Regions from separate parts of the Anaerotruncus sp. 1XD42-93 genome, predicted to be linked through region 3. Evidence: predicted binding sites of a transcription regulator. Region 3 holds the regulator's gene; each other region holds the start of a gene.
What was found. The regulator LexA, encoded in region 3, represses DNA repair genes until DNA is damaged. The targets are predictions, from matches to a motif close to CNAACANNTGTTNG.
Positions count from the first base shown of each region.

Region 1 (10,793 bases), on a different contig from region 3:
TTCAAGGTCGCGATCAGCTTGTCATTGTCCCGTTGGTGCAGCCCAATCGACGGCTCATCCAGAATGTAAAGCACTCCCATCAGAGAGGAACCGATCTGGGTTGCAAGCCGAATTCTCTGGCTTTCCCCACCCGAGAGGGTTCCGGAAGAACGGGAAAGGGTCAAATATTCCAAACCGACACTTCGCAGAAATCCAAGCCGCTCTTTAATCTCTTTCACAATCAGCTCAGAGATCATCTGCTCCCGATCAGTCAGCTCCAGTTTGTCAAGAAATGTGAGTGCCTGCACCACCGACATCCGACAGAACTGGCTGATATTCAGCCCGCCGACTGTCACAGCCAGAACGGTTTTGTTCAGCCTGTCTCCATGACAGGAAGGACACTCCACACTGTTCATCCACGTGGTGATCTCCTCCCGCATCCAGCTCGAGCTGGTTTCACGGAAACGGCGCTCCAAGTTGTTTACAATTCCCTCAAAATCGGTATAGTAGGTGCCTTTGGTTGACCCGGTTTCCCGATGCATCTCGATCTTTTCCCCGTTGGTGCCGTAAAGCAGCAGATCAATCGCTTTTTTTGGCAGATTCTTTACTGGTGTATCAAGCGAGAAACCGTAGTGGTTGGCAAGCCCTTCGAAGTACATCTGTGCGATACCGCCTTCAGAGTAATACCAGCCTGATGCGCGGATCGCGCCTTCCCGGATGGTCAGCTTTTTGTTGGGGATAACCAGATCAGGGTCAACTTTCAAAAAGGTACCAAGTCCGGTGCACTTGTCACAGGCACCATAGGGCGCGTTAAATGAAAACATGCGCGGAGTCAGTTCTTCAATGCTCACCTCGTCATGTTCAGGACAGGAGTAGTTCTGGGAAAAGAGCAGCTCCTCCTCCCCAGCCAGCACGACGACCAGACCACCCGACAGGCCAACCGCAGTTTCGAGCGAATCTGCAAGCCGGGACTTTATTTCTTCCTTGAGCACCAGACGGTCAACCACAACTTCAATCGTATGCTTCCTGTTTTTTTCCAGCTTGATCTCTTCTGAAAGATCATAAATACTGCCATCCACCCGAACCCGCACATATCCCGACCGGCGGGCCGCGTCGAACTCCTTTATATGCTCCCCTTTTCGCCCACGAACGGTCGGGGCCAGAATTTGGAGCCGAGTTCCCTCTGACAAGCTCATTACCTTGTCAACCATCTGGTCAACAGTTTGCTGTTGGATTGGCCTGCCGCAGATCGGACAATGCGGAATTCCGATTCGTGCATAAAGCAAACGAAGATAATCGTAAATCTCGGTGACCGTCCCAACGGTAGAACGAGGGTTTTTTGAGGTGGTTTTCTGGTCGATTGAGATCGCCGGAGACAGTCCCTCGATGCTATCTACATCAGGTTTTTCCATTTGGCCCAGAAACTGTCTGGCATAACTTGATAAGCTCTCAACATATCTCCGTTGACCATCTGCATAGATGGTATCGAATGCCAGAGAACTCTTTCCCGACCCAGAAAGCCCTGTAAAGACAATTAGCTTGTCACGTGGGATTTCCAGATCGACGCTTTTCAAGTTATGTTCCCGCGCGCCTTTTACTACTATTTTATCTAAAGCCAACCGATTTCCCTCCAAACCATGCATAAACACAGGAGTCAAGAATCTGCCCATTCTTGCATACGTTCTTTTTCAGAACCCCTTCGAGCTGGAACCCCGCTTTCTCCAGTACCCTGCGGGAACCGGCATTGCTTGCAAACGGTTCCGCAAAGATACGAACCAACCCAAACATAGGAAATGCCTCCGCACAGGCCCGTTTCACCACTGCGGACATGATCCCTTTCCCCCAGAACGGCTCCCCGAGGAAATAGCCGAGTTCCGCCGTTTTGCAATAGATGTCGCTTTCCGGCAGAATGCTCACGCATCCCACCGCTTCCCCGCCCACTACAATCGCCCGGATATATTTTGGCTGGGTATCAGTGGGATCCAGACAGGATACAATAAATGCCTGCGCATCCTCTAAACGGTATGGATTCGGAAAGCTGTCCCGCAGGTTGCGGGCTACCGCAGGATTGTTTGCATATCGACAGAGTGAATCCATATCCTCCATGCGCCACTCTCGAAGTAAAAATTTCATCACAACTCCCCCTCTTTATTTCGGTACTCGCGCTCTGCCAGGATGGTTTTTGTCCTGCTCCTGTTTGAGTTTGGTGATCTTGTCGCGCAGGTAAGCGGCGTGCTCAAATTCCAGAATCTTTGCCGCATTTCTCATCTCAGCGGTTAACTTTGCGATCAACGCTTCCCGTTCCTTGTAGCTCATTTTTTTGCTGGATTTTTTCTTTCCGCCGGCTGTTTCATCCTTGGCAGAAATCTCCAGAACATCACGAATCTCTTTGGTGATCGTCTTTGGAGTGATCCCATGTTCCCGATTATAGGCAAGCTGGATTTCCCGACGACGGTAGGTTTCACGGAGCGCACTTTCCATCGAATTGGTCACGCTGTCTGCATACATGATGACCTTGCCCTGTGCATTACGCGCCGCACGTCCGATCGTCTGTACGAGAGAAGTCTCGCTGCGCAGGAATCCTTCCTTATCCGCATCCAGAATCGCGACAAGCGAAACCTCCGGTATATCCAATCCTTCCCGCAGCAGGTTGATGCCGACCAGCACATCGAATTCTCCGAGTCGCAGATCGCGGATGATCTCCATTCGCTCGATCGTGTCGATGTCGTGGTGCATGTAGCGGATTTTAACACCCATATTTTCCATATAAGCGGTCAAATCTTCTGCCATCTTTTTGGTCAGCGTGGTAACCAGCACCCGCTCCCCGACCGCTGTACGCTGGTTGATCTCAGAAAGCAGGTCGTCGATCTGCCCTTCAACCGGACGAACCTCGATCTCCGGGTCCACCAAGCCGGTTGGCCGAATCACCTGTTCAACAATCTGTGCACTTTTGCTGCGTTCTAATTCGCCGGGGGTCGCGCTGACAAATATGATCTGGTTCAGCTTGCTGTAAAACTCGTCAAAGCTGAGCGGACGGTTATCGAGCGCAGAGGGCAGACGGAATCCGTAATCGATCAGGCTGGTCTTGCGGGCGCGGTCTCCACCGTACATTCCCCGCACCTGTGGCAAGGTGACATGTGATTCATCCACAAAGAACAGGAAATCTTTTGGAAAATAATCGAGCAGAGTGCACGGGACGCTGCCCGGCTCGCGTCTCGAGATCACCCGCGAATAGTTCTCAATCCCTTTACAGAATCCAATCTCCTGAAGCATTTCAATGTCATAGTTTGTGCGCTCTGATATTCGCTGGGCCTCGATCAGCTTGTCCTTGCTTTTGAAATAGGCGACCCGTTCATCACATTCCTGGCGAATATCTTCGATCGCGACTGCCATTTTTTCCGGAGGCACGATATAATGAGAGGCTGGATAAATCGCAACATGGTTGATGACATTTTTAACCTCCCCGGTCAGGGTGTTGATTTCGGTAATCCGGTCAATCTCATCCCCGAAAAACTCCACCCGGATTGCAGTATCCCCCGAGTAGACCGGGAACACCTCCACTACATCCCCGCGCACCCGAAATTTGTTGCGTACAAAATTGATATCGTTGCGCTCATACTGGATTTCCACCAGTTTCTTTATCAGTTCGTCCCGGTCTTTGGTCATACCGGTGCGAAGCGAGATTACCATGTTATGGTAATCGATCGGGTCTCCCAGCGTATAGATGCAGGAAACGCTTGCCACAATAATCACGTCCCGACGCTCCCCAAGTGCGGCAGTTGCCGAATGGCGCAGCTTTTCGATCTCGTCATTGATCGCGGAATCCTTTTCAATATAAGTATCGGTGTGGGCAATATACGCTTCAGGCTGATAGTAATCGTAGTAGGACACAAAATATTCTACCGCGTTGTGCGGAAAAAACTCCTTAAACTCGGAACAGAGTTGAGCTGCCAGTGTTTTATTATGGGCGAGGACAAGGGTTGGACGGTTGACGTTGGCGATGATATTTGCCATCGTAAATGTTTTTCCCGAGCCGGTAACTCCAAGCAGGGACTGTTCTTTCATCCCGCTCAAAACCCCTTTGGTCAGCTTTTCGATTGCCTGTGGCTGATCCCCTGTCGCCTGATAGGGCGCTACAAGTTCAAATCGTTCTGGCATCGTCCACGCCTCCTTTTCCATTTGAGTTTTAGTCATATCTTAAAAACACCAGAATGTGCAAGCACTCTTCCAGTATGGACCATGCTGGATGTCTGCATACAAGGAACATAAGTTCCAATTACCCAACTATACCATAAAAAGACTTCTTCTGCAAGTGGTTTTCTGCAAAAAGCGTCGAAATCCCGGACCAGTTTTCAGGTCCGGGACAAAAATTTAAAATGAAATAGATTTTCCGAGTGCAAACGAATAGATGACGCATTCCTTAACCCGCACACCAAGGCTTTCTCCGAGCACCTGACGGTAAAGTTCGAGCTGGATTCGGTAATGTTCGGAAAGCTCCTGCACATCCTTGACTCGGTCACTCTTATAGTCAACGATAACCGCCTCCCCCTCTTCCAGAAAGACACAATCGGCAACCCCTTGGATTGCAGTTTTTCCCTCTGCATCAAACAGATCAACATACGTGCCCAGAAGTTCCTGTCCCGCTTCTACGAGAAAGCGCAGCTCCCGGTAGACCTGTTCAGAGGAGAAAATCCTCTCTGCAAGTTCACTGGAAAAGAAAGTATACAGCTTGTCCGGATCAACTGCATCCGCTTCTTCGCGGGAGAGGAACCCCTGCGCAGCCATACGGGCGATCTCAGCAACAGGGTCTTCCGCCGCAGCCCGGTAATCTGCAAACTGCATAAACTTGTGCAGCGCATTCCCACGCTGGGCACCAGTTAACCCATCTTTTGACAAAAAGGCCGGCCGCCGGGTAAACCGGTAACTCTTTGCAGCCTCTCTCTTGGCGATCTGAGAAACTGCCATCTTGGTTGGAATGAGGGTCTGCATTCGAAATGGATAGGCGTAGGAGAGCTGATCCTCCAGAATGGAGGCAAGGCTGGGATCGGGTTCCGGCAATCCAAACTCTTGAATCGCTTCTTCTGGCGTCTGGCTGTCCCTAAGTGGAGTAACCCGCAATACAACCGGGGATGAATCCAGGACTGTGTTGGTCTCGATCCCCCATGCAGAAAGCTGTTTGGCGAGGCCAGGGTGGTGAACTGCTGCCATCAGGAGCCAATCCAGATAGCAGGACGCACCCCGTACCGGATGAGGCGGAAGCCTGCCCTGCTGGTCGGTTTGCACCACAAGCCCAGCCAGTTTTTCCGGCACCTTCTTTTTCGAAATCCCGGTGATAATCAGCCGTTCCTTTGCGCGGGTCAGGGCAACATAGAGAACCCGAAGCTCCTCCGAAAGAGAGGAACGCTCGATCTCGAGGCGAAGCGCCTGCATTGGCACTGTGCTGAACTGTTTCATCAGTTCAAAATCCCTTCGCACACAGGCAAACCCCAGCTCGGAATGAAGCAGGGTATTCTGCCACAGGTCCTCCTTATTAAACTGTTTTGCAGTGTCACAGAGGAATACTACCGGAAATTCAAGTCCTTTTGAACGGTGGATACTCATAATTCGCACGACGTCTGCCTGTTCGGAAAGGCTTACCGAAGGAGACAAATCGCCGCCACGTTCCAGCAGGCGGTCCAAAAACCCCACAAATCCGGACAGTCCTTTGTAACCGCTTGCGTGGTAGTCGCAAGCGTACTGTACGAGCAGCAGCAGATTAGCATATCGAGCTTGTCCCATCCGCATAACGCGAACCTTTGCAGGATAGTCAAACCGGTCGTAGATCTTCCGTATCACCTGATCGGCTGTAGAACTGGACGCAAACTGCCGCAGTGTGAAAATCGCCTCAACTAGTTCCTGACAATGAACATCCCCATTTTCAGCACATCCATTCACTGCGGTCCAAAGCGGTGCCCTGCGCCGCTCCAATCTGATCCGTGACATCTCATCGGCGGTAAACCCTAAAAAAGGAGAAAACATCACTGCCGCAAGATCAATGTCCAGCAGCGGATTTTCGATCACCCGCAACAGGGAGAGGACTGGCGCGATCTCGCGCGTTGTGAGGAAGCTGCTTTTCGGTTCTGCCCATACGGGAACCCCTCGTGCGGAAAGTGCTTCCTGATAGAGTTGAGCTTTTCGTGAAGGGGAGCGCATCAGGATGCAGATGTCCTTCGGCGTGATCCGGCGCATCTCCTCCCCGTCCGCGACCAGTATGCCGGATGTAAGCAGTCCCGCAATCCGTTCCGCGACAAAATCAGCTTCCAGAGCATCACGCGCCTGCTCCCCGGCATATTCCGAAAGGTCGATCAGGTCAATTGTACATCCTTCGCGCGGATAGTCAGGGAACTGTGCACCCGCTACAAGCTCTTCCTCCTCGTTGTAAGCGATCTCCCCTAGCTTTTCACTCATTAGTGAGCGGAAGAAAAAGTTAATGCTTCCAGTGATTTCGGGTGCGCTCCGGAAATTTTTCCCAAGCACAATTTTGGCTGGGAACCGGATGCCATCATAGGGTTGATATTTTTTCTTCTTCTCCAGAAACAGCTCGGGCATCGCTTGTCGGAATCGATAGATGCTCTGCTTGACATCTCCGACCATGAACAGGTTCTCCTCTCCTTTGGAGACTGCCCGGAACAGAATCTCCTGTGCTGCATTGGTGTCCTGAAACTCGTCCACCAGAATCTCGTCGTAAAGCTCTGACACCGACTCTGCAAGAGGTGTCCTGCTGTATCCCGCCCCTGCTGGTTTGACCAGAAGCTCGATCGCATACTGTTCCATATCCGAAAAGTCCATCAGGTTGCGCTGCTGCTTGGCATCTGTGTAAGCCCGGTCGAACGCCTTGACCAGCTCGAACAGAACCTCTACCATCGGACGCAGGAAAGCGATATCCTCCGAGAATTCTGCAGCCGTTGCGCAGAACTGTTTGTCCCGCAGGTCTTCAATCAGTTTTTTCACCTGACTGCGCATCCCCTGAACCGCTTCTTTCCGGCTGCCTCCATTCCGCAGCGGAGAGAGCTTGTCGAACGAAAAGGCATCCAGCTTTTCGCAGATACCATCCCACCGACCATCACAAACCCGCTCGAAAAGCTGCTCCAGCTGGGACAGATCATGCAGGAAGCCATCTAAATAGGCTTTAGACATCGCTTCGTCCAGCTCGATGACCGCGAGCGATCGCCGGGTCAGGCCAATCGCATATTCGACGGCTTCCCGCGCATATCCAAGGATACTTTGCCCCCAGATGGTTCCTTCCACCGGGAGTGTACTGTCGTAAAAGCCGAGCTTGTGGTCTAGCCAATCGTTGTAAAACGGATGAGACCGCACAAAATCATAGAGGCGAAACAAGGTAGAAAATACCCGGCTGTCATCCCTTCCGGAGCTAAGCAGCTCAACCAGACGGGCAAAGGTCCCATCCATACCATCTGCGTGGAATCTTTCTACCGTTTCACGTGCAATGTCACGGCGCAAAATTTCCAGCTCTTTTTCGTCTCCTGTGCGCACATTGGAAGAAATTCCTAACTTTTGGAAGTTGGTTCGGATCAGTTCCAGACAAAACGCATGGATCGTGCTGATCTGCGCTCGCTCCAGAAGAAGCTGCTGTCGCTGCAAACGTTCATCAGTAGGATTTTCAGCAATCATTCCACTAATCTTTTCCATAATCCGCTGCTTCATTTCGAGTGCAGCTGCATTGGAAAAGGTTACCACCAGCATTCGGTCGGCATCGATCGGATTGTCTGCGTCCAAAATACGACCAATCACACGCTCGACCAACACTGCAGTTTTTCCGCTTCCTGCCGCTGCTGAAACGAGCACAGTACCACCGCGAGCCTGGATTGCATCCATTTGCTGTGGTGTCCATTTTTTTTCAGACATCTGTTTCTTCCTCCTTTTTCAGCAGCTCCAAAGCAGCTTCCAGATCGAACGACCCTAGGCGACGCACTGGGTCACCATCCTCATGAGCACAGATATTGTGATAATCGCACCATTGACAGGGCGTATAATCCTTCAATCCATCCACAGGGGTGGCTTCTACCCGGCCTTCGTGCAGGAAGTTTGCCAGATCGCGCAGATTTTGCTCAATCTTTCTCTGGATTGTCCCCATCTGGGCCAGTGTCGCCAACGGACTGGACGAGGTATACCCTCCATCCTTTTTAGAGCGTACTGGGATAAAAACACCAGCTAGATTTGGCTCCATAGCCGAGAGCGACTCCCTGTCCTCAAGCAGAAGCCCATTCATACGGAGCAGCTTTGCCTGTTCCGTTATGACTGCCTCTGCAGGAGTGTTCCGCTCGACCGAGACGATCTGGTCCCGCGCAGGCAGATAAAGTACACCTGCAGGAATGGACTGGGCATTGCCCTTCTCCTGATCGGAACAGATCGAAAACAGGTAAATCAGCATCTGCATATTCAGGCCAAAACAGACATCCGACAGGTTGAAGCCCTTTCGACCGGACTTGTAGTCGACCACCCGCACGTATCTTTTTTCTCCGCGCTGGTAAACATCCACACGGTCTACCACCCCTTCGACAATCACCCGGGTGCCATCTGGTGTACGCAGATCAAGCGGTTTGACCTGTGCATCCATGCGGATCGGCATCTCAAACGCTTCCGGCTCAAACAGGCTCTGCACAAATTCCGATGCAAGGCGCTTGAGCAGGCGTACCAGTGTATTCACAAGCCGGCGAAAAAGATATTTAAACCGTTCTGGCATCCCATCAAAATCCTGAATTTTTGCAGACAGATGCTCCTGAACCATTGCAGCGACCTCTTCGCGCAGCTCGCTGTCTTTGCGGAAAGCGAGGCCGCGTCCTCCATATTTACGCACCATCTGTTCAAGCACCAGATGAATGAGCGAACCGGAGGCAATCGGATCGAACTCGACCCGGCGGCGCGCACGCAATTTAAGCCCTGATTCGCAGAAATAAGAAAACGGGCAGTTATAATACCGTTCAACCCGCGACGGAGAGAGACGGAGCTCTTCGCCAAACAGGCGGCGCGCAAGACGTGGTTCCTGAATCCGGAAAGTCCTTCCCTGGCTGGCAGCTATCAGGCTGTCCAATTTCTCGCAGGAGTGCTTAGAGAACCAGTTCCGCAGCACTGCCTGTCGCTGGGAAAGCTCCTGCCAGCTCTGGGCCATCAGGTCAAACGCGGTCGTTACATTGCAGGCACGTTCAAGCGGGTCCTGCTGGCAGGAAGAAACCGGGGGCCTCTCCAAAATTTTTTCTACCTGCGCAACCGCCGATGATGGTGCAAGGCCCGCTCCTGCGGTATTTTTTTGGGGATAGGTCAGCCAAAGCTGTTCAGATGCTTGTGTCAGAGCAAAATAGACATAGTATTTTTCAAAAAGAGCCTGTTGCTCCGGGATACGCAGCAGATCAATCCCCTGCTCCTTGAGAAGTCCACGTTCAGATACCGAAAAAATACCGCCCGCCGATGCCCAGAGCGGAAACTCCCCCTCATTCAAGCCGATCACAAAGACTGCGCGAGGTTGGTGAGGGCGGATACGGTCTGCCGATCCCACGATCACCTGATCAATCGTCTGTGGCAATATCCCAATATCAATCTGTACTGTCCCCATACGGAACAGGTCGATCATGCGGACAAGCGGCTGATGCAGCCCGGAGAGCACACCACCAAACACATCAAGCAGTTCGACAACCGCATCCCAAACCTGCGCTGCTGTATCCAGAAATTGCTTTTCTTCAAGTGAGGACATTCCCTGTACGTAGGATTGCAGATGTTCCGCTGCACCAGATGATTCCAAATAGTGAAACACAGCAGAAGCAAACCCCTTCCCGTCACAGCCCTCAAGCGACCGCATCAGCAGGTCAACCGGTTTTACAAGACGCTCCCGGGTTTGATTCAGCCGGTCGAGCCGCGCGGACTGCTCTGGAGTAAAATCTTCCTCCATCCCATCCGGATGGTTGACAAACGGTTGATTCCAGCTTGAACCGGTAATTCCCCATGTGAAGCAGTAATTTTCGAGCGCTCCTGCTTCGATCGGGTCGATACCGGTAATACAGTTCTTGGCAAGAGAAAGCATCGGCTCCGAAGAAAACCGGGTACGGGCAGCTTCCAGTGCACAGAGCAGACCGCTGATGATCGGGTGAACCTGCACGTCTTGGCGGATATCCGCAAAAAACGGGATATCGTATCGTTCAAATACAGTCTGAAGCGGAACCAGATACCGATCCATACTTCGTCCAATCAAAGCGATTTCCCGATATCGGTAGCCATCCCGCAAAAGCAAATATATCTGTGACGCGATATATTCCAGCTCGTCATAGATGTCTTCACAGCGGATGATCTGAATATCCTGTGTACTAGAAACACTGGTAGGTCGCAGCTTCGGAAATTCTTCCGCGAGACGGGCCAGAGCTGGACTTCGAAACCGGTGCGGAGTTTCCAATATCACCGGTGCCGAAACTCGGCATCCACGCTGTCTGGCAGTTTCGATCAGGCGGTTGGCAGTGCGCGCAGGTGCGGTAAAAACCCCGGTATCTGACCGATCAGCCAATCCCGAACAGGTCAGTGCAGCAAACACTTCCGGGCTTTTTTCCAGAATTTTTCCGATCAACTGCCATTCTGCACCCATGAATGCCATAAACCCGTCGATGAATACCCCGTACCCGGCAAAAAAATCCGTGTCTCCCAACCGTTTGACTGCTCGCATCAGGCTGTCGTCCGGATCGCTGTATCCTCGGTCGATCATTGCCTGATAAACCTCAAAAATGAGAGCGATATCCTCGAGCTTGTCGGAAAAGTCCCGGTCTCTGCTTTCC
Region 1 is NZ_QZEG01000020.1:3,402-14,194, forward strand. It holds gene uvrA (excinuclease ABC subunit UvrA) at 1-1,598, opposite strand, end outside; gene D5269_RS09155 (GNAT family N-acetyltransferase) at 1,585-2,112, opposite strand; gene uvrB (excinuclease ABC subunit UvrB) at 2,128-4,137, opposite strand; gene addA (helicase-exonuclease AddAB subunit AddA) at 4,351-7,884, opposite strand; gene D5269_RS09170 (PD-(D/E)XK nuclease family protein) at 7,877-10,793, opposite strand, start outside.
Region 1: a site for LexA is predicted at 4,240-4,253, ahead of uvrB (excinuclease ABC subunit UvrB). Genes of this name have one in related genera too.

Region 2 (10,793 bases), on a different contig from region 3:
AGGGACGAACTCCTCTTTCTGTCTGGTGAGGGTGTTGTAAATTTTCATGCAGATTGCTCCTTTATTTTGTAAAATAGGTTACAGCTTGTGCGGGATTGGTTGTAGAAGACTGCAAAAATTCTCCGATTTAGAATAGCCTCGGATGCGGTAAGTTCAATAGCAAACAGCCTCTAAGCCGGCTCGCGGGCAGACTGGGAAAAAGGCCCCGATCCGGATGGTTCCTGCGTCTTTTCCAGCTCGCGCAGACGCTTTTCCATCCGACTGATCTGGATATTCAGCTTACAGATTTCCTGCGCAACCGGGTCCGGGATATGCACATGATCAAGCTGCCCGGTCGGCCTGCGGCCACCGATCCGCACCACCCGCGCAGGCACGCCGACCGCTGTAGCCTGTGGCGGGAGAGACTCAAGTACCACTGCGTTGGACGCGACCTTTGCGCCGTCACCTACCTTGAACGGTCCGAGGATTTTGGCACCGCTGCCGACGGTAACATTTTTTCCCAATGTCGGATGCCGTTTTCCCTTCTCCTTGCCGGTTCCGCCGAGCGTAACCCCCTGATAGATTGTACAGCCATCACCGACCTCGGCAGTCTCTCCGATCACCACGCCCGAACCGTGGTCAATCAGCACACCTCTGCCTATCTTTGCGCCGGGATGGATCTCAATGCCAGTCAGAAATCGGGCGAACTGGCTAATCATCCGCGCGGAGAGATAGCATTCATGCTGATAAAGCCAGTGCGCCGGTCGATGCAGCATGATCGCATGCAGGCCGCTCGAAATCAGCAGTGTTTCCAGGCTGCTGCGGGCGGCTGGATCGCGCTCCTTGACTGCGGCAATATCCTTTTTAAGCGATTGAAACATCAAACAGACCTCCTGTTTTCGTCTGTGGAACACGGCACAAAAAAGCCTTCGTCCGGCATTGATCCAGACGAAGGCGGTTAGGTTTCCGCGGTTCCACTCCGATTTATTACTCAGGGCCTGCTTCCGGCCTTTTCAGACGCAGATTCAGCCCTTTACCCTTAACGCGGGAAACGTGCCGCCATACTTGGGGAATCCCGTTGGGACGGCCTGCTCGCGGGTGCATTTCGCCGCAATCCCGCCGGACACGCTTTCAGCCGGTGACGCGTCCTCTCTGCTGCGGAAATCCTGCGGGTACTTCTCCCGTTCTATGCATTTGTTCCATCTAAGTCTATGCACAGGATACCATATTTGTGCCCCGGATGCAAGCATTTATTTCAGATCGGAAAGCAGGTCCCGGTTCTTCCAGACATAATTCCATCCTGAAAATACCGTCAGAATGACCACGATCAGCTGTAAAACAACATCCCCAAAAAAGAATGCCGGTGAATAGGAAGCGGGCGAGGGCGGCAGCAGATCAAAAACCACCCACATCGAAAGGAGCGCGTAGAGCACCCAGACAATCTGCATGACTGTTTTGAGCTTGCCGTACCGATCGGCAGCGATCACCCTGCCCTGTTCGGCAGCGATCAGCCGTACCGAAGTGACCAGAAACTCCCGCGCAAGGATGATGAACGTCCCGAGCGTCGAGGCGCGCCCGGTTTCCAGAAAACAGATCAATGCGGAAAAGACCAGCAGCTTGTCGGCAAGCGGGTCCATCAGCTTGCCAAAGTTGGTAACCAGCCCGTCCCGCCGGGCAATATGGCCGTCCAGATAGTCGGTAAACGACGCCGCCCCAAAAATTGCGGCAGCGATCAGATATCGGTGGGGAATCCCATCACAAAGCATAAAAATCAGGAAAAAAGGGATCAGCGCCATGCGCATCACTGTGAGCCTGTTCGGCAGATTCATGCTTCCACCTCCAGCATCCTGCCCAGCAGGTCATATTCCTCGGTCCCGGTGATCTCCACAGCAACGTAACTGCCGGACGGGCAGTCTGCCGGGCCGGTGAAAAATACCTTTGTGTCGATGTCGGGCGCATCCATATAGCTGCGGCCGTACCACAGCCCGTCCCGGGCACGCCCCTCGACCAGTACAGTCAACCGCCTGCCGATCTGTGAAGCGTTAAACGCCTCAAGCACCCGATATTGCTCCTCCATCACAACCTCTGCGCGGTGGCGCTTTTTCTCCTCGTCGATCTGCCCGTCCATCTCGGCTGCGGGAGTATCCTCCTCCGCCGAATAGGGGAAACAGCCGAGCCGCTCGAACTTTACCTCGCGGATGAAGGTGCAAAGCTCGGAAAAATCTACCTCGCTTTCGGTCGGGAATCCAGTAATCAGGGTGGTGCGCAGGACTACCCCAGGCACCCGTTCCCGGATTTTCCGCATCAGCGCGGTGAGCGAACCCGCATCCCCGCGGCGGTTCATCAGCTTGAGCAGCCGCCCGCTGACATGCTGGATCGGTATGTCCATATATTTGACGATTTTTTCCTCCCGCGCCATCACCTCGAGCAGCTGGTCGGTGATCCGATCGGGATAGCAGTAGAGGATGCGGACCCAGCGGATTCCGTCGACCCTGCAAAGCTGCTCAAGCAGTTCCGGCAGAGCGGGCCTGCCATAGAGGTCCTCGCCATAACGGGTGGTATCCTGCGCGACAACGTTCAGTTCGGTGACTCCGGCATCCGCGAGACGTTTCGCCTCTTCGACCACTTTCTCAACCGGACGCGAGCGGAATCCGCCGCGGATCAGAGGGATTGCACAATAAGAGCAGCGGTTGTCGCACCCGTCCGCAACCTTGAGATAGGCAAAATACGGGGCGTTCGCAAGGATACGCGGCCCCTCAAGCGGCAAGGCATACTTATCCCCAAACGCGACCGTCTTTTTGCCGTCGAGCGCATCGCGGATCGCCTGCAAAATCTCTTTGTTTTTGCCGATCCCGAGCACCACATCCGCCTCGGGGATCTCGACCGAGACCTCCTCACGATACCGTTCAGCGAGACAGCCGGTCACCACAACCGCCTTAACCTGCCCTTCTTCCTTCATCTGGCAGAACTCCAGAATCGTTTCGATACTTTCCCGTTTTGCCTCCTCGATAAACCCACAGGTGTTGATAATCACCACATCGCATTCGGACGCATCTGCGCTGATCTCGTAACCACCCTCGACGATCAGGGCGAGCAGAAGTTCCGCATCCACCTGATTTTTCGAGCATCCGAGCGACACCATTCCAATCTTGACTGCCATAGGCACCTTCACTTTCTCTTGATTCGATCAACCGGCAAGACCTTCTCGTTCCTGGCCGTTCTCCTCGACCGTCTGCCGGCTGAACATCGCTGTCACTGCATAGACAAACTCATAGTCCTCAAATACTTCTGGCTGAAAAAAGCAGGAAGTATCGTAAGAACGCACCTCATCCTTTGCTGTGCAGACCTGGAGGACCAGCGGAATTTCCTCTTCATAGCGCAGCTCCTGACATCCGCTCAGCCATGACGTAACCATCTGTGTCCCCGTACGGTCGGGCGGCGCATTCGACCGATGGGCGGTTGCGGAAAAGGCATCCTTCCCCTGAAGTGCGAACCGATGCCCCGCTCCAAGATCATCGAACGATATTGCAATCCGTCCGCCATCCTGCTGAAACGCCCTTACCCCGTCACTGACCTGTTCCCATCTCCTGTCCTGCAAGCGATAGAGGCACAGCCTGACCGACTGCAGGGACGCATCCGCCCGGAAATCGTAAATCTTCTCGTTGAGGTCCGCGCCTGCAAGCTGTAAAATTGCTGTTTCCTGCTCGGTCAGCTCCGCTGTTTGCAGGTACATCTTCTGCGTCTGCTGCGTTTTGCCGCAGCCGGCGCAGGCCAGTATCAACAGGCAGCATACCACTGCCATCCACCGCTTCATTCAGAGAGAACCTCCTTTTCCTGGAATCAATCATACTCACTTACGGTGAGCACACGGCGCACCTCTGCCGCTGGATACCCCATCCGCATCAACGCGGAGAACGCCCTCCGCCGAACCTTTTCGTCCTCATAGGCAAGCGGATATTTACGCGCGATGATCTCCCGCATCTTCTCCTCCGGGTCGGACCGAAGCAGCGAGGTGGCATATTCGATCTGCTCGCTGGTCAGGCCACGCTGCCGCATCTCCTGCCGAATCCGCAGAATCCCGAACTTTTTCCGTTCCGAAAGGTCGCGGGCAAACCGCTCGGCATAATCGTCATCGTCCAGCAGTCCCAGCTCCTCCATCCGCGCGACCGCCTGTTCTGCTGATTCTTCGTCAGTGTGGCGTTTAAGGCGGTCGGTGAGCTGTTTCGTGGTATATTCTTTGTAGGACAGCAGATTGAGCGCCTTCTCCTTCGCTTTTTTCAGTTCGGCTTCGGCGGAGAGCGTCTCTAGGGATTCTGTATCCACCTCTGAACCGACCGACAGTCCCGACACTGCAAACACATCCGGGTGCATACTCAACAGGAACTCCCCTTCAACATAAAGGGCAACCCGCCCGCGTTTGGTCGTCCTCACATCTGTAATCCGCATCGCTTAATCGGTCTCCACATCAATGTTGACTTTCTTGGCAGACGATTTTGCCGGCTCCGCCGAGGCATCAGCCTCCACCGGTTCCTCGGTCGCCACCTTTGCGCCGACCTTCACCGGCTTTTTGCCCGCTGTCCGGTTGGATTTGAGCAGTTTGTCCGCATTGGCGCGCACCTGTGCTTCGATCTCCGCAGCGACCTCCGGATTGGCTTTGAGGAACTCTTTTGCATTGTCGCGCCCCTGACCGAGCCGGACGTCCCCATAGTTGAACCAGGAACCGCTCTTGTCAACGATCTCGAGCTTGGCGCCCAGATCGAGGATCTCCCCCTCTTTCGAGATGCCGGTGCCATACATGATGTCGAATTCTGCCTCCTTGAACGGTGGCGACACCTTGTTTTTAACCACCTTCACCCGGGTACGGCTGCCGATCATCTCGGTACCGGATTTGAGGGTTTCGGTCCGGCGCACGTCCAGGCGCACCGACGCATAAAATTTGAGCGCCCGACCGCCGGGGGTCGTCTCGGGGTTACCGTACATCACGCCGATCTTTTCACGGAGCTGGTTGATGAAGATCACGATGCAGTTGGATTTGCCGATCGCGCCGGTGAGCTTACGCAGCGCCTGCGACATCAGGCGGGCCTGCACACCGACATGGCTGTCCCCCATCTCCCCTTCGATCTCAGCCTTGGTGACCATCGCGGCGACCGAGTCGACCACCACGACATCGACCGCGCCGGATCGAACGAGCGCCTCGGCGATCTCGAGCGCCTGCTCACCGGTGTCCGGCTGGGAGACAAGCAGAGAGTCGATATCCACGCCGAGCGCCTGCGCATAGACCGGATCAAGCGCGTGCTCCACGTCAATAAAGACCGCCGCGCCGCCCGCCTTCTGCGCCTGTGCCGCAACATGGAGCGCCACTGTCGTTTTGCCCGAGCTTTCCGGACCGTAGATTTCAATGATGCGGCCTTTGGGCACGCCTCCGATTCCGAGCGCGATGTCGAGCGACAATGAACCGGTCGAGATCGCCTCCACGTTCAGAGTGCTGTCCTGCCCGAGCTTCATTACCGCGCCCTTGCCGAACTGCTTTTCGATCTGGCTGAGGGCGGTCTCCAGAGCTTTCGCCTTCTCCTCCGCCGAAACATTGCTCCTGCGTTCTGTAACCGGTGCTGCCTTTTTTTCTGCCATTGTGTCTCTCCTCCATTACCCGGATAGTTTGTTTTTCATCTGTTGAAAAAACAGCAGTCCCACAAATCTGCCGTATGGTTGATTTTACAGAACCCATTATACAGGATCACATCTAAAAAAGCAAGCAGATTTGCAAACATATGTTCCTAAAATTTTACTTGACATTTGGCGAAAAACTGGTTATCCTGAATGTAAACCAAATTTTGAAGTATTGGTTTACAATTCAGGAGGTGTCCACCATGTCAACTGCCATCAGCACAAAAAAAATTGCGGTTTGTGCCATGTTAGCCGCACTCACCGCAATCTGTTCCCAGATCGCCATTCCAATTCCTCCCATTCCGATCAATCTTGCGCTCTTTGCAGTCCATCTCTCGGGAGCACTGCTTGGCGCAAAGTTCGGGCTGTTCAGCCAGCTTGCCTTTGTCCTGCTCGGCGCATTCGGCCTGCCGGTCTTTCAGGGATTCAGCGGTGGCATGGGCATCATCACCGGGCCAACCGGTGGTTACATCGTTGGCTATCTGGTCGCAGCATTTCTGGTTGGGCTGATCTGCGAGCGCTGGGGACGCAGTTTCCGTAAGCTGTGTATCGCTATGGTGATCGGCGTGGCCGCCTGCTATGCGTTTGGAACCGTATGGTTCATGATGCTGACCGGAAAAGGGCTGGTTGCTGCGCTCGGGATGTGCGTGCTGCCGTTTCTGCCCGGCGACGCGCTGAAGATTCTCGGCGCTGCATGGTTGGTGCAGGGGCTGCGCAAACCGCTTGCCGCTTCGGGGTGGAACCTTGAGAACTGATCGAATCCCGCTGCGGCCGCATCACGGGCTTTGCCTGCGGCATTTCAGCGGGCATGGATACAGCGAAGCGTTCACCCGGCGGATGACCGGCTTGGTCAGTGAACTTCAGGAATCTCCGGAACAGCCGGTGATCCTCCATTCTCGTGCGGACTTTCTTTGCGCCGCCTGCCCGCACCGCCGGGGAGCTGGCTGTGTCTCAGAAGAGAAGGTCGCAGCCTACGATGCAGCTGTACTCTCTTTCTGCGGTCTTGCAGACGGGAGCTCGCTTACTTGGAAAACGTTTTCCCAGCTGGTCGAAGAGCGGATCATACAGGCTGGCCAGTTTCCGGAAGTTTGCAGCGGATGTCAGTGGTATGCCCTCTGTGAACCACTTACGCTATAAATAGACAGCGATATTCCCTTTGGCAGGGAATATCGCTTTTTTATCTGTCTGCTTGCCTAAAACAATCACCCAGCGTATAAATTCTTAAAACAACTCCAGGAAATAGAAATCATTGTAAATTTTAATCCATAAACATCCATTTTTTATGTGGATAAACGGTGAAAAGGATACTGGGAAACTGGTGGAATTCCCGTCTTTTGCGGGGATTCTATTGTGGAAAACTCAGTGGAAAGTGTTTATAACTGTTTGTATATGTCTTTTTTTCCCGTTGCTTGATCTTTTACTTTACATTTCTACAGGAAAATTGTATAATATTTTTGCTGAAATTTTTGTATGGTGAAATTAACACATACAAAAGCGATTCTATGTAAACGCTTTTAGGCATTTGCTTGCCTCAGGAGAAGATGAAGATTATGGCTATGAATAAACCGATGAAAGTGAGCCGGAGGAAAAAAAGCAACCTGATTCCGGTTCTGATTATGCTTGTCTTTGCGTTGCTCCTTTCCCTTCTGATCGCCGGTGTCTGGCAGATCTCGGCCGGTGCGCAAGGCGAGAACGCATCTTCCGACGCATCCCGTCAGCGTCTGCGCTCCTCCTCGTCGGAACCGGAGGAGAAAGAGGAATCCAGTGACGACGAACCGGAACCCGCCTCAGCGCCGAAACCGGAACCCGAGCCGGAAATCCCGGTTTTTGAGGGGGCTGTCCCTGCGTCCGACTGGGTATCCAGCAACTACTTTAATGATGCAGTTTTTGTTGGGGATTCGATCAGCACTGGAATCGAGCTTTACGGTGTAATGGATGGAACTACCGTACTCGCCGGTACAGGGGCCAACCTCAGCAGCATCTATACCGAGCCGTATGTCAAGCAGGAGGATGGTTCCCGCATTGCGATTATGGATGGGCTCAAACAGGCACAATTCCGCAAGGTTTACATCCTGCTTGGCGGAAACGAGGTGCGCGATGTTGAGAAGTCCCGTTTTATCGAGCGGTATTCCAGTTTTCTCGATGATGTGAGGGAGCTTCAGCCGGATGCGCTGATCTATGTGCAGTCGATTCTGCCGGTGACCCGGAACAATAATTATAATATGGATAACAACCGGATCGACGAATTTAATCAGGCACTGCTCACCCTCTGCGGGGAAAAACAGGTCTACTATTTGAATGTAGCGGAATGTATGAAGGACGAAAATGGGATGCTCCCGGATGCGGCTTCTCCTGCCGACGGGATGCATTTTGGTCCGGAATACTATAATAAATGGTTCGATTATCTCAAGCAGCACACTGTTTCCGTTCCAGGTGGGCCAGCAGCCGCTTCCACTACGAACGTTTCCGCATCCGAACCGGAGAACAGCGGCGCAGAATCACAGAATTAAGGAGTCAGAAAAAAGATGAAAAAACTGTTCGTTATTGCCCTTGCTATTATCACCTGCCTTTCGCTGGCCGCCTGCGGCGGAAAATCCTCCGATCAGAGCGGAAAACAGCCTGCTACCGCCGATGTGGTGGAGGCGGTAGCTTCCCAGCTCACCTTCAAGGATGAATTGATGACCCTTGAGGACAAGATGGTTGCAAATATTTATAACCTCGATGAGGAAAAGCTCGCGGAAAAAACTGTGCGGACAAGTGCAACCCGAGCTACCGCCGAGGAGGTCAGCGTCTTTAAAGTCAAGGATGCTGCTGACGTCGGTATGGTACAGGATGCCATCAACGAGCGGATCGAAGATCAAAAGATCGCGTATGAAAATTACGTCCCTGCCGAGATGGCCAAGATCAACAATGCGGCAGTCTACACCAACGGCAGCTATGTCATCCTCGTGATGGCTGATGACACTTCAAAAGTAGAGGAACTGTTCCAGGCACAGTTTTGAACCGGGGCAGAACAGCCCGGTAACGGCTGTTCTGTTTTCCGCATTTTTATAAGTGAACGACCGTCTACAATCGTAGGAACTTGGAGGACAGCGGAAATTGCAGTTTTTATTTTTTCTGATTAGCTTTGGAGCCTCGATTATAGGCGCTATATGCGGGATTGGCGGCGGGGTGATTATCAAGCCCGCACTCGACGCATTCCAGCTTCTCGATGTAGCGGCAATCAGCTTCTTGTCCGGATGCACTGTTCTTTCGATGTCAGCGATCTCGGTTTTCCGCTCTAAGCATGGTGGGCAGAAATCGCTGATTGATCTTCGGACAGGTACTCCGCTCGCAATCGGTGCGGCAATCGGTGGAATCCTCGGCAAAGAGCTGTTTCAGCAGGTTGCCGGGCTATTCCCTGACCCCAACAAAGTTGGGGCGGTGCAGTCGATCTGTCTGTTGGTGATCACTGTCGGCACCTTGATTTATACCCTGTATAAAAACAACATCTCCACCCATCAAATGGATGGAACCATCATCTGTACGGCGATCGGCCTTGTTCTGGGAGTCATGTCCTCGTTTCTGGGGATTGGCGGCGGTCCGATCAATTTGGTGGTTCTCTCCTACTTTTTCTCAATGGATACCAAAACTGCTGCGCAAAACTCGCTTTATGTGATCCTCTTTTCTCAACTCACAAGTCTCGCCAGTACGCTTCTGACCGGCCAGCTCCCACAATTCAGCCTGTTCCTCCTGCTTTTGATGGTCGCGGGCGGCTTTGCAGGCGGCATCTGTGGCGGCAGGATCAACCGCAGGATTGATGCCAAAGCGGTCGATCGTCTGTTTATCGGGCTGATGGTTGTCATCATCGGCATCTGTATCTATAATACCATCTGCTACCTTGGATAATTCGGATCAGGTGATCCCATCAAATATTTGGAAAGGATGATTTCAACAATGAAAAAAATCGGACGGATGGTTCCTCTGCTTGTTTCGGTCTCTCTGTCTTTTGCTGTCGGGGTGTCTGTGTATGCCGTACCTGTTTCAGATGGGGTTGCAGCTGTAAGAGGTCCATCAATTCCGGGGATAGCCGCTTCCAGTCCACACCCTGCTTCACGTCAGCGCAGCCTGTCTGAACAGTTTGAACAATTCCGTGTCTATGGGGTTATCTACGATTCTCAGCTTGATCAAGTTCTCTACAATGGACAGCCGGTCAAGGCATTTGTAGATTTCCATAGCAATGGCGAACCAAATGCGTTTAATATTGGCTATTTTGACAAAAGCTTGGATGACAACGCGCTCTTTTTGGTGACAGTCAAGGGGGAAGGCGGAAAGGTTGTGGGGATCGCACCGATGCCTGATGCATTAAAAGCGGATCTCTATGATGTGTATACCAATGATGACCTGCAATATGCGTCTGATACAGAAAAGGCTCCCTCTTTTGTACCCGCGAATGGAGACGACGTAAAGTATATCACCTTTGATGCAACTACAACCATTGCCGGTGGAATTACCTCCACCGACCTGCTCGATCCGGCGGAGCAGCGCCCGCAGGAACTGACCGACTGGCTCTCTGGAAAGCCTGATTCTGGTGCGGTCTTTGTAAAACGGACTGTTCTGGAGGACGGGAGCGCCGATTTCTGGATTTGTTGCAACAGCGAGAAACGGCTCGGTTGGACAATCGAAGCGCAGGGTAACTCGATCCGGTTTAACCTGCTCGACAGCACCTCTTTCCAAGGCAAAGGACCGACGGTTCTCCGTTGCAAAGCACCTGGTTCCTATACTGCAATTGAGGTTTTTTCGGGAAATCAGAAACTGCCAGTCACTGCACAATAACAAGATCAGATTAGAAATCCCTCCTGGTGTCGATCATCCGGCACCAGGAGGGATTTTTCAGTCCGTGATTTTTCCCATTTTTAATACATCAAGCAGATTCTCAACGGGTCAGGCTCAAAATTTCCTGATAAATCCGTTCATTTGCGTCGATAATCGCCATCGCCTGCGCATTTCGCCCCAGGCGTTTGAGCGTTTCTGAATCTGCACAGAGCTTTTGCGCTGTCTCCCGCAGAAGGGCGGGGGTCAGGTCCTTTTCCTCGATCACAACCGCTGCATCATGCTCCGCGAGCACCATCGCATTATGGTACTGATGGTTCTCCGCCACATTTGGGGAT
Region 2 is NZ_QZEG01000003.1:34,965-45,757, forward strand. It holds gene cysS (cysteine--tRNA ligase) at 1-48, opposite strand, end outside; gene cysE (serine O-acetyltransferase) at 171-860, opposite strand; gene pgsA (CDP-diacylglycerol--glycerol-3-phosphate 3-phosphatidyltransferase) at 1,230-1,808, opposite strand; gene rimO (30S ribosomal protein S12 methylthiotransferase RimO) at 1,805-3,139, opposite strand; gene D5269_RS01920 (hypothetical protein) at 3,167-3,793, opposite strand; gene D5269_RS01925 (regulatory protein RecX) at 3,820-4,425, opposite strand; gene recA (recombinase RecA) at 4,429-5,607, opposite strand; gene D5269_RS01935 (biotin transporter BioY) at 5,847-6,398, shown strand; gene D5269_RS01940 (DUF1284 domain-containing protein) at 6,388-6,780, shown strand; gene D5269_RS01945 (GDSL-type esterase/lipase family protein) at 7,194-8,153, shown strand; gene D5269_RS01950 (DUF4358 domain-containing protein) at 8,169-8,645, shown strand; gene D5269_RS01955 (sulfite exporter TauE/SafE family protein) at 8,743-9,531, shown strand; gene D5269_RS01960 (hypothetical protein) at 9,580-10,458, shown strand; gene murG (undecaprenyldiphospho-muramoylpentapeptide beta-N-acetylglucosaminyltransferase) at 10,559-10,793, opposite strand, start outside.
Region 2: a site for LexA is predicted at 5,741-5,754, ahead of recA (recombinase RecA). Genes of this name have one in related genera too.

Region 3 (10,793 bases):
CACAGAAGTTAAGCTCAGCAGTGCCGACAATACTTGGCGGGAGACCGCCCGGGAAGATAGGTCTATGCCAGCATGAAAAAGACTCGGAGGAGACTCCGAGTCTTTTCTTTTTATTGATCCAGCAGGGATTCGCACTGGCGGACAAATTCAATCGGGTGCTGGGATTTCTGGGCCACTTCTTCGGCGGACATACCCTGCCGCAAAAAACGACAGATGACCGTCTGCATACTTTCTCCGACCTCGATGATATGTCCATCCGGGTCATAAAAGCGGATCAGACGCTGCCCCCACGGCATATCCTGTACTGGATGCACCAATTCGACCGTTTGGGTTCCCAGATGTTGCAGAAAGCTGTCAAAAGATTCTGTTTCGAAGTAAAGCTCCGTATCATGAGGCTTCTTTTTTAAAACAGAACTGGGTTTTCCGATGAATTGCAACCAGCTTTCTTCCGTTTGTAGGGCGAAGCCACCGTTGAAGGTGATGTTTGCGCCGAAATCCAGAATGACCTCCTGTGCGAGCAGGGTCTCATAGAAAGCGCGGGAGGCCGCTAAATCCGAAACGACCAACATGGGACATTGCAATTTCATGTAGCTTTCTCCTTCCGTTTTTTGGGCTTCGGAGGAGGGAGAGCGTCGCAGACAGCGCGAACAAGCTGTGCCAGAAATGCGGTATCCTCCAGATTTTCGACCAAAAAGTGGGTGTCCTTGCCGCCGGTTGGGGCGACGGGGGTTGCATTTGGGAAAAACGGCTCGGATACAGGAAGCCGTTTGATGTAAAACTGATTGCCGCACACCACCCCGACGACCTTTAGGTCGCAGTAAACCACGTAATCCCCCATCATTTTATAGTGGCTGATCGCCCCGGCTTCCCGGAGCTGCTCCTCCACAAACTGCATAAAGTCAGGCGTGGACGCCATTGGACATCTCCTCTTTCCATTGTTTGCACTGTTCAATCCGCTTGCCGCCGTCCCCCTGCTTTGGATCATAGGCAAATTGTTTCAGCAGTTCGCAGGAAAATTCCGGGCATTCCCCACAATGTGAAAGCTGTTTTTGCTCACAGCAGGATTTCACCGGGCAGGCGTCCCCCCAGAACGGTTTGTTGATCTTCGTGCAGCCTTGGCAGCCGGGTTGTTCTCGATATTCACAGGCAGAGCAGAGCAACCCGCATCTTGATTCGATCATGAGAATTCCTCCTTCATATTTTTGGGTAACAATAGAAACAATTCTATCATAGCTCAAAATTTAAACGGTTCCTTGTAAAAATCGGACTTATTTTGGAGGAATGTCCGGGGGGAAACCCCGCAAATTTCGTGGAAATCACGGTCAAAATGCGCCTGATCGTAAAATCCGGTTTCCTGTGCAAGGCTGGCCAAGCTGTGGCTGGCCTCCATCAGGCGGATAGCGGCGTTGATCCGGGAGAGCCGCGCAAATGTTTTGACACCCATGCCAAAATGAAGGCGGAACAGCCGGTTCAGATGGCGCTCGCTGTAATGTTCCAGCCGGGAAAGCTCCTGCACCGAAAGCAGGCCATCTGCATGTATCAGCCGGTTTGCGGCCGATACAGCCGCATCCGGGAGTGGATGCAGAAACAGGCGGTGCAGAAAGAGCCTGTCCAGCTTTTCGACCAGTTCCTGCGCCGTTGAGGTCGTTTGGAGGGTCTCACAGATTGCATGGTGCAGTGCGGCATCGACCTGCTCGAGCGGGAGCCGGAGGTCGCGCAGAGCAGCCTGGTTGCCGTAGAGCAGCGAAAACAGCCCTCCGGGGAGGAATTCCACGAAGAGCCGGAAGGGAACCGGGCGGGTGGAGACATCCACCACCCGGGTGGTCGCGCCCCATACCTGTCCGCAGATCTGCCCATTTTCACAGGTAAACACCAGACAGCCGCTCGCATCGGGGATGAGGGAAAGTGCAGGGGAGCTGGTTCCATAGCTGTTCCGCTCGATTGAGACGGTGTAATGGGCGATCAGCGGGCGCAAAAGGGAATGGGGCTTCAGATAGAACTGGCCCGGCAGGACAAGGATCGGGTCGATCTCGGCAAATGAGGAGGGGAGTACCATCAATACTCCCTCTGTAAGCCCACCACACGCCCGAGAATCATCAGATGGTCGGTATAGATCGGTTCCATCGTATCATTTTCCGGCTGAAGCCGAAAGCCGCCGTTTTCTTTATAAAACCGCTTGACCGTTGCCTCATCATCAATCAGCGCGACGACGATTTCGCCATTTTCAGCGGTGGGGGTCCGGCGGGCGATAATCAGATCGCCGTCGAGGATGCCGGCTTTGATCATGCTTTCCCCGCGCACCCGCAGGGCAAACAGTTCTTTTGAATTTCCCCGCAGCTGTACCGGGATGTATTCTTCGACCGACTCAACCGCCAGAATGGGCTGTCCAGCGGTGACAACGCCGAGCACAGGGATGTGGGAAACCTGGCTGCCCGGCAGGCGGATCGAGCGGTTCAGCCCGTCTCCACGCTCAATGTAGCCTTTTTCCTCGAGGCTGGTCAGATAACGGTGCACCGACGAAGTGGATTTGATGCCCAGTTCCGCACCGATCTCGCGTACACTGGGGATAACGCCCTTTTCAATCGACCGCCGGATCAGGTCAAATACAGCGGATTCCTTTGTAGTAAGCTCCCGCAAGACGATCCCTCACTTTCTCAATATAGGGTTTCTTCTGTATCATCGGCATAAGCTGGCTCCTGTAATCCTGCTGACAGCAGCTGCCTGCGGAAATCCCGCCGCAGGCGTGAAAAGAAGGATTCTTTTCAGATGCTCTCATTATAACATATCTTTTTCAGAATTTCAAACGTATGTTCCAAACAACTTTATTGCCATGTTTTGCGCCGTATAATCGGCAAATTTCGACGCTATCAATAGAATGTTCAGAGAAAATGTGAATATTTTTCATGGTTCGTACATGGCTCATTCACACACTATTTTGAGGATCCGTTATAATATAACTGTACTCAAGATTAGCCGCAAACATTTTGAGTATCTCTACCCTCCTCAAAACACACCTCAAACAAGCTGAACCGGATGCACAGGCATCCGGTTCTTTTCTTTTTGTCCGGGGGTTGCTGCCTGGGCAGAGAGAAAGACCGGTTTTTCCGTTTCCAGCGGAAAGACCGGCCTTTTTGTGTTTTGTACAGCGTTCAGGGCTGTCTGAGGATATGGAACAGAAACCACAGCAAGCCGTATGTGATCGGCTGATGGAGCATATAAATCCAGATGGTATGACGTCCGACCCGGGCGAGCAGCGGCAGATGGCTTTCGTAAGCGATGGCAGGCATCCTTCCTTCCCGGGCATAGACCCCCAGGAAAGAACCGGCCAAAAAGAGGAAAAGCCAGGGGATCAGCGGGAAATAGTCGGAGGAATAGAAACCGGCGGTAGGGAATCCAAAGGGGAACAGCCACCCGGATTCGTAAAGGGCATCGGGGAGCCGGAAGAGCAGAGGAGGAATCCCGATGGCGCGATAGGGGACATACAGGGTAGCAAAGAGCAGGAATCCAAAAACCGGGGCCCCAAACGGGGTGGGGATCCGGTCGAGCAGGGGCTCGAGCAGGGCAAAAAGAACCATCGATGCCCCAAGCAGATGCAGGACCCCAAACCGGACGATCTGTTCCGGGATGAACAGACTGGTCACAACGGTCAGCACCATGCCAAGCCCGAAGGTCAACAGGCCGCGTTTCAGGTTGTTGCGGGAGAACCGGCAGCAGATGCCCGAGACGGTAATGAACGAGGTGGCAATGAAAAGCTGAAGCCAGTGCATCAGCGGGGAGCTGAAAAACGGCCAGTTCACGCCGAAGATATAGACCAGATCGTAAGCGGCGTGATAAAAGACCATCAGCAGGATCACCAGGCCGCGCAGTTCATCGAGCAGAGGAACCCGGCGGAAATTGGAATCGGACATCGAAAACGGACCTCCCTGAAAAACAGTTGTGCTGTTGTCTTACAGCGAAAAAGCGGTTCAAAAAACCCGATCACTGTTTTTCTCTGATTTCAAAATAGGGCTGTTTGGAAAATCGAAACGGCCGACCCTCTCCACAAGCCCAGATAAAAGTGCAAAGCCAGCGGGGCCGAGGGACAAAGCCGCCGCAGGTGTGGAATTACTGCGGGAGATGCCGGTTGATGACTGCGCGGGCGGTTTCGGTATCGTCGAGCATGAGCATGACCACATATTCCCCCTGCTCAAAGATGACCGCGTCCTGTGCGATCCGGTAGGAATTGTAGATGTCGAAATTTTCGAACTCCTTGACCCGGCTCACCTTGACTTGTTCGAGCGATTCACGCACATCTGCGCGGTATTCCGGGTAAGGTTTGAGCAGGAATACATCCGCCACACCATACCGCCCGGACGCGTATTTCACGTGGAATTCCTCGAGATAGTCAGGGTTGATGAAGAACTTGTTTTTGAGCAGGTCCCGGTTGGCAAACGCAAGGCCGCGTACATCCACGGTTTCATAAATTTCCTCAAGCGCCTGGGCGGCAGCCTCCTCTTCCTCAAAGTACAGCGTCAGCCCTTCTCCGGAATCAGCTATACCGCTGTCCAGATACACCTCTGCGCTGGTCTGTGCGGAATCGCAGCCGCCCAACGGGAAGGCCAGCAGGATTGCCGCACAAAAGCAGATCAGCCGTTTCAAAAAAACGCCTCCAGTTCAATCTCAATAGACCGGTTTCACGTGCGGCAGATCGTTGCCCGCCGCCGAAAAGCAGATCTTTCTTTTTTCAATGGTTTGATATATCAAATTAGAGTATACCGGATTTTGTCCTGCGGTTCAACTGTAACAATCCACCTTTTAAACAATGTTTACAAACCACCCCCCTTTTTTGGTCAGAACCGGCAGAACAGAGAATCGAATATCCAGCAGATTTCCTTGCAAATCCGCATGAAATTTGCTATAGTTTGTACAAGGGACCTTTAAAGTCTGTATCCAAAACAGCTTCTAAGAACCCGTTCAGTAGTTATGCAAGGGGGCTTTTTCACTTGCAAAAAGCCCCCTCTTGCCGCTTCGCGGCAATTCACCCGAAAAAGGCGCTTCACAGGAGAAAGCGTTCCGCGCTCTGCGGAGCGCGGCCAAAGGCTCTGCCTTTGGAAACCGCGATTTTTTGAAAAAAATCGAGTAAAACTTTAAATTATGGAAACCGGAGCAAAGAAATGGAGTAAAACTTTAGGTGCTAAACAGGCTCTAAGATCATTATGGGGGATGTTGCATGGAAAAATTTGATCTCGACCGGTTTGCTGCCATCACCGGGTTGGTGATGCTGGCAGTAGCGGCGGTGATTGTAGTTGTCCGGATCGCTTACAACTGGCGCAGAAATGAGCACAGTGAAAAATGCAGGGTCAGCCGCCGGCTAAAGCGGTTTGCCGCACCGCGCGGATTCCGGGTGCTGGATGACGTGAAACTGGAGGCCAACGGGCAAACCGGCTGGGCGGATCATATCCTGATTGGATATTTTGGGGTCCTGCTGGTTTATGATATTATCTTTGCCGGGGATTATTACGGAAAGCCCGGTGACAAATACTGGTCGCTCGGCGTTCCTGGACAGGGGCGTTATCGGATGGAAAATCCCCTGCTTCAGGCCGACCGTTGCGCCGGACGGGTGCTCTATCTGCTGCACGAGGCGGGGATCAAGCTGCCCTCCCCCGAGCATGCGGTGGTGATTACCGCAGCTAAACGCGGGGTCACCAGTTATATCAAATCCGAAGATGTGGTGCAGTTTTCCGAACTGGGGAAACTGCTTGGGCGGACGAAGTTTCAACAGGACCGGGACGTGGATGTGGAAAAGGTAGCGGAGGTGCTCGCCGCCGCGCAGGCCAGCCCGGAAAAGTTCCATTCCGGGCGGGATAGGAAGGCGGACGGCTGAGAACCTGTTTGGTATTTCAAGTTTTACTCAATTTTATCGAGAAAAATTTCGGGGCGCAAGCGCTCTCCTTCGGGGGTCTTCTCGGACCTGCGGTCCGAAGCGCGCTTCGCGCGACGCCCCCTCAGTTTGCCTTACGGGCTGGGTGCCGCTTTTTTCCAAAACGAAAGTTTTACTCGATTTTTTCCAAAAAATCGCGGTTTCCAAAGGCAGAGCCTTTGGTCGCTCATCGCAATGAGCGAAATACTTTATCCTGTGAAGCGCGTTTTTCGGGTGAATTGCCGCGAAGCGGCAAGAGGGGGCTTTTTGCAAGTGAAAAAGCCCCCTGCATCAAACTGTTTTGACCATGATAAAACGACCGCGCACCGATGCGAAAGACAGATCGGTACGCGGTTTTTCTGCATTTTGAGAAAGTGCGCTTTTCAGGCTTTCTCCCAGTCCATGCAGCGGTAGCGGGCTGCAATCTCTCCGGCGATCTGCGCCACTGTTTGGCTGGCATCCACTGTGAAGGAGGATGCCTCCAGATAGCATGTGCGCCGCGCCTCGAACAGCGCATACAGCTCCTCCGGCGTGCTCGACTGCACGATCGGGCGGTCGCTCCACCTGATCCGCTGGTAACAGATCGGAAATGCTGCATCCAGAAAGACCACGAGATCCTCTCGAGAAAGCGCGTCGATATTGCGCCGGAAGGTGAGCGCGCCGCCGCCGGTTGAGACGACACATCGGGAGCGTCCCGCCAGGCGCTTGACCGCCTGGTGCTCGAGATCGCGGAAATACGGTTCCCCCTGCGCGGCAAAAATTTCCGGAATGGGGACCCCCTGCTCGAATTCGATCTCGGCGTCCAGGTCCACATAGGAAAGGCCGGTCAGCCGCGCCAGATGCTGTCCCACAGTGGTTTTGCCGCAGCCCATGAAACCGCAGAGGATGATATTACGCATCTGCTTCCCCCGCTTTCCGGTCGAGCAGGGCATTCATCTCGTCGACCAACAGATCAATCTGCGCGGGTAAAAACTGCGAGCCATGCCAGATTTCGTGTGCAACCGCTGCCTGCCAGACGAGCATTTCCATCCCGCCCGCAAAAGGGACCCCAGCTTTCCTTGCATCGCAGAGCAGCCGGGTTTCACGAGGGTTGTAGATGCAGTCAAACACGGCGCCGGCTCGCGCAGTGACCGGCCCGGGCAGCGGGGAAACACCGGTTTGCGGGGACATCCCGACCGGCGTTGCATTGATGATCAGCCCGAACGGGCGGTCGAGCGCATCAAGCGTGGAAACCTGCACCGAACAGCCGAACCGTTCGCTGATCTCGCGTGCGAGCGCCTGCCCTTTTGAAAGGTCGCGCACAGCGATGGTCAGTTCTGCGCCCTGCCGGACCGCCTCGATCGCAAACATCCGCCCGACGCCGCCCGCCCCGGCCACACAGACGGAGGTTTTCAGCGAAAATCCGTGGGCCTGCATCGTGCGCAGGAACCCGTCACAGTCGGTATTGTAACCGGTCATCCGGCCATCCTGCACCCGGACGGTATTCACCGCCCCGTAAAGGGCCGCAGAACCGTCCAAACTGTCGAGGAAGGGAAGGATTGCCTGTTTATAGGGAATCGTAATATTGAACCCTTCCAGCCCGCGCAGGATGGGGACTTGTGTTTCCAGCTCGTCCGGCGGGAACGGGAACAGGCTGTAGCTGTCCGTCCGTCCCTCAAGCGCGAAGAGCCGTTCGTGGATTTGCGGGGACATACTGTGCCCCAGCGGATGCCCGATCAGCCGATAGCCGCCCATCTGCCCGCCCTCACAGGGAGCCCTTGAGCTTTTCAAGGGTCTTGAGGTTCTCAACGTTCATGGCGGATGCTTGTTTGAACCCACGTTTGACCAGCATGGTCAGCACCTTGTTGGGACCGAGTTCGACAAACCGTTCGATCCCGTCGGAGAGCATCGCAGAGACCTCCTCATGGAACCGGACCGGAGAAATCAGATGTGTTGCGAGGTATTCGACAAGATCCGTGTCGGGATCGAGCGGTTTCGCGTTAAGATTAGAGTAGAATGGTTTGGAAAGCGGGTTGGTTTTGACATCTGCGATCGCAGCGCGGAACTCCTCGGCGGCAGGAGCCATCATCCTGGAGTGGAACGCGCTCGAAACCGCCAGCTTGACCGCTTTGGCGCCCATCCCCGCAAGGCGGTCCGCAGCCGCCTGCGCGGCCTCCACTTCGCCTGCGATCACCGTCTGGGACAGGCTGTTGAAGTTGACCGGCAGCAGGTAGCCCGGGGTTTCCTCGCAGACGCGCGAGACCGTCTGTTCATCGCTGCCGACAATCGCAAACATGCTGCCCGGGTTTGCGTCCGCTGCCCGTTGCATCGCGGCCGCACGCGCGCCGATCACCCGGAACCCGTCCTCGAGAGAGAAAGCACCCGCTGCGGTGAGGGCGGCGTACTCGCCCAGTGAATGCCCGGCGAATGCGTCCGGCTGCAAAAATTCGGATACCACCGCATAAGCCGCCATCGAAACCGCGAAGATCGCGGGCTGGGAAACCTTTGTCTGGGCGAGGGACGCCTCGTCCCCCTCGAACGAGAGCTTTGCCAGATCAAAGCCTAGGATATCCCCGCCGCACTCGTAGACTGCACGCGCCGCCGGGAAGGCCTCGTAAAGCTCCTTTCCCATGCCGGGATACTGGGAGCCTTGTCCACTGAAAAGGAAAGCTGTTTTTGCCATCACTGATCGCTCCATTCTTTGAAATAGTTTAGGGGCTGCCTGAAAAATGGAAATAGCCATCTTTTTATAGAAGCAGCGTCTGCTGTGAAAAATCTGCTCATTCCCTCTTTTCAACAGGCCCTTGGTTCTCTCAAACGCCTGACGCTGTCTTACCGGCCAAAGGGGCCAGCGCCTTTCTTCCGGGATTCCCGTCCCGGCGGGCCGGGAACGGTTTTCCGGGCCTGCTTTTGACCCGGTGAAACAGCTTGCAGCCGGGGCGGCCAAAAAAATTCACAAATTAGGTATTGACAAATTATGGCCTCTCCCTTTATCATAATGAAGGAATATAACAACTGTTACATTTTTGCCCTTCCCGATTTCAGGAGCACAGTACACGGCTGGCACTGTGTCTGACAGGGAATATCTGCTGGATATTTTACCACAGCCAGCAGGAGGGATGCAAGGCCCGGGGCGAAAAAGGCAGGGGAAACAGGAGCAGTACATGACAGGAATCAGGATATGCGGAACAGGCAGCTATCTGCCTGACCATGTAGTAGAAAACGAAGCATTCACCCGGATCGTGGAAACCTCGGACGAATGGATCCGCACCCGTACCGGAATCAGCCGGCGGCATATTGCAGAGCAGGACACCTGCTGGAGCATGGGGGTCAAGGCGGCGCAGCGGGCAATAGAAGCGGCAGGGGTCCGCCCGGAGGAGATTGACCTGATCCTCTTTACCACCGTAACGGCGGATTATCTCTCCCCATCGATGAGCTGCATAGTACAAGGGGAGATTGGGGCGGTCCACGCCTCCTGTATCGACATCGCCTGTGCCTGTGCGGGATATGTCTACGCGCTGGATATGGCGCGGCGGTATCTCGCCTGTGGGGATATACACACCGTTTTGATCGTGAGCAGTGAGATGCTCTCCCGGGCCACCGACTTTTCCGACCGTTCGACCTGTGTGCTGTTTGGGGATGGTGCGGGCGCATGTGTCGTGCAGGCGGAGGATGTGCTGTTTGCCACCGATCTTGGGGCGGACGGGACCGGCGCACATTTCATGTTCGGACGCCACCGCCGCCCGGAAATCCCGTTTGCGGGACAGCCTGCGGCGGAAAACCAGATCTGCGGGATTCCGGCGCAGGACGGGACCTTCTATATGGATGGAAAAGCGGTTTACAAGTTCGCAACCGCCGCCATGCCCGATACACTCCGCCGCTGCTGCGACAAGGCGGGGATTGGGCTGTCCGACCTGGACTGGGTGGTCCCCCACCAGGCAAACATTCGGATCATCCAGACCGCGATGAAAAAGCTTGGCCTGCCGATGGAAAAGGCGTGGGTGAACATCCATGAGACCGCAAATACCAGTTCAGCCAGCATCCCGATTGCGCTGGATGAGATGATCCGCGCGGGCCGGCTGACCCGGGGGCAGAAGGTCGGGGTTGCCGGATTCGGCGCAGGGCTGGTCTATGCGGGAGCGGTATTCTCCTACTAACCCCCCGTTTTCCCCAACCGGCCGAACGCTTGACGCAGGGTACGGATGCGCACAGCGGCCGGCAGAAGCCAGAGGGCTGGGGAAGGTTCGGCATTGGAAACGTTTCAAATACAGGAAAATGAAAATAAGGTGGAAACAAACATGATAAAAACAGAGATTACCCGGATGCTGGGCATCCAATACCCGCTCTTCCAGGGCGGGATGGCATGGGTCGCGGACGCAAAACTTGCTGCTGCGGTTTCCAACGCAGGAGGCCTTGGCCTGATCGGGGCGTCTGCTGCCCCGGGCGAGGTGGTCGAAGGGATGATCCGGGAGGCAAAATCCCTCACCGATAAACCGTTCGGCGTCAACGTCATGCTGATGAGCCCGTTTGCCGACGATGTGGCGCGCATCTGTGCCGAACAGGGGGTCAAGGTCGTGACCACCGGCGCGGGCAACCCCGGAAAATACATGGAGATGTGGAAAAATGCAGGGATCAAGGTGATCCCGGTGGTCGCGTCGGCGGCGCTCGCCAAACGGATGGAGCGCGCAGGTGCGGATGCGGTGGTCGCGGAGGGCTGCGAATCGGGCGGCCATATCGGGGAGCTGACCACCATGACGCTGGTGCCGCAGGTTGTGGACGCGGTTTCGGTCCCGGTTATTGCGGCGGGCGGCATCGCGGATGCGCGCGGGGTCGCCGCGGCGTTTGCGCTGGGGGCACAGGCGGTGCAGTGCGGCACCATCTTCGTCTGCGCGGAGGAAAGCCCGGCGCATGAGAA
Region 3 is NZ_QZEG01000051.1:7,796-18,588, reverse strand. It holds rRNA gene rrf (5S ribosomal RNA) at 1-73, shown strand, start outside; gene D5269_RS14170 (VOC family protein) at 111-587, opposite strand; gene D5269_RS14165 (competence protein TfoX) at 584-916, opposite strand; gene D5269_RS14160 (DUF3795 domain-containing protein) at 900-1,181, opposite strand; gene D5269_RS14155 (helix-turn-helix domain-containing protein) at 1,235-2,056, opposite strand; gene lexA (transcriptional repressor LexA) at 2,056-2,637, opposite strand; gene D5269_RS14145 (heparan-alpha-glucosaminide N-acetyltransferase) at 3,150-3,908, opposite strand; gene D5269_RS14140 (DUF4358 domain-containing protein) at 4,105-4,638, opposite strand; gene D5269_RS14135 (nuclease-related domain-containing protein) at 5,210-5,863, shown strand; gene D5269_RS14130 (shikimate kinase) at 6,283-6,798, opposite strand; gene aroE (shikimate dehydrogenase) at 6,791-7,633, opposite strand; gene fabD (ACP S-malonyltransferase) at 7,644-8,561, opposite strand; gene D5269_RS14115 (beta-ketoacyl-ACP synthase III) at 9,043-10,035, shown strand; gene fabK (enoyl-[acyl-carrier-protein] reductase FabK) at 10,180-10,793, shown strand, end outside.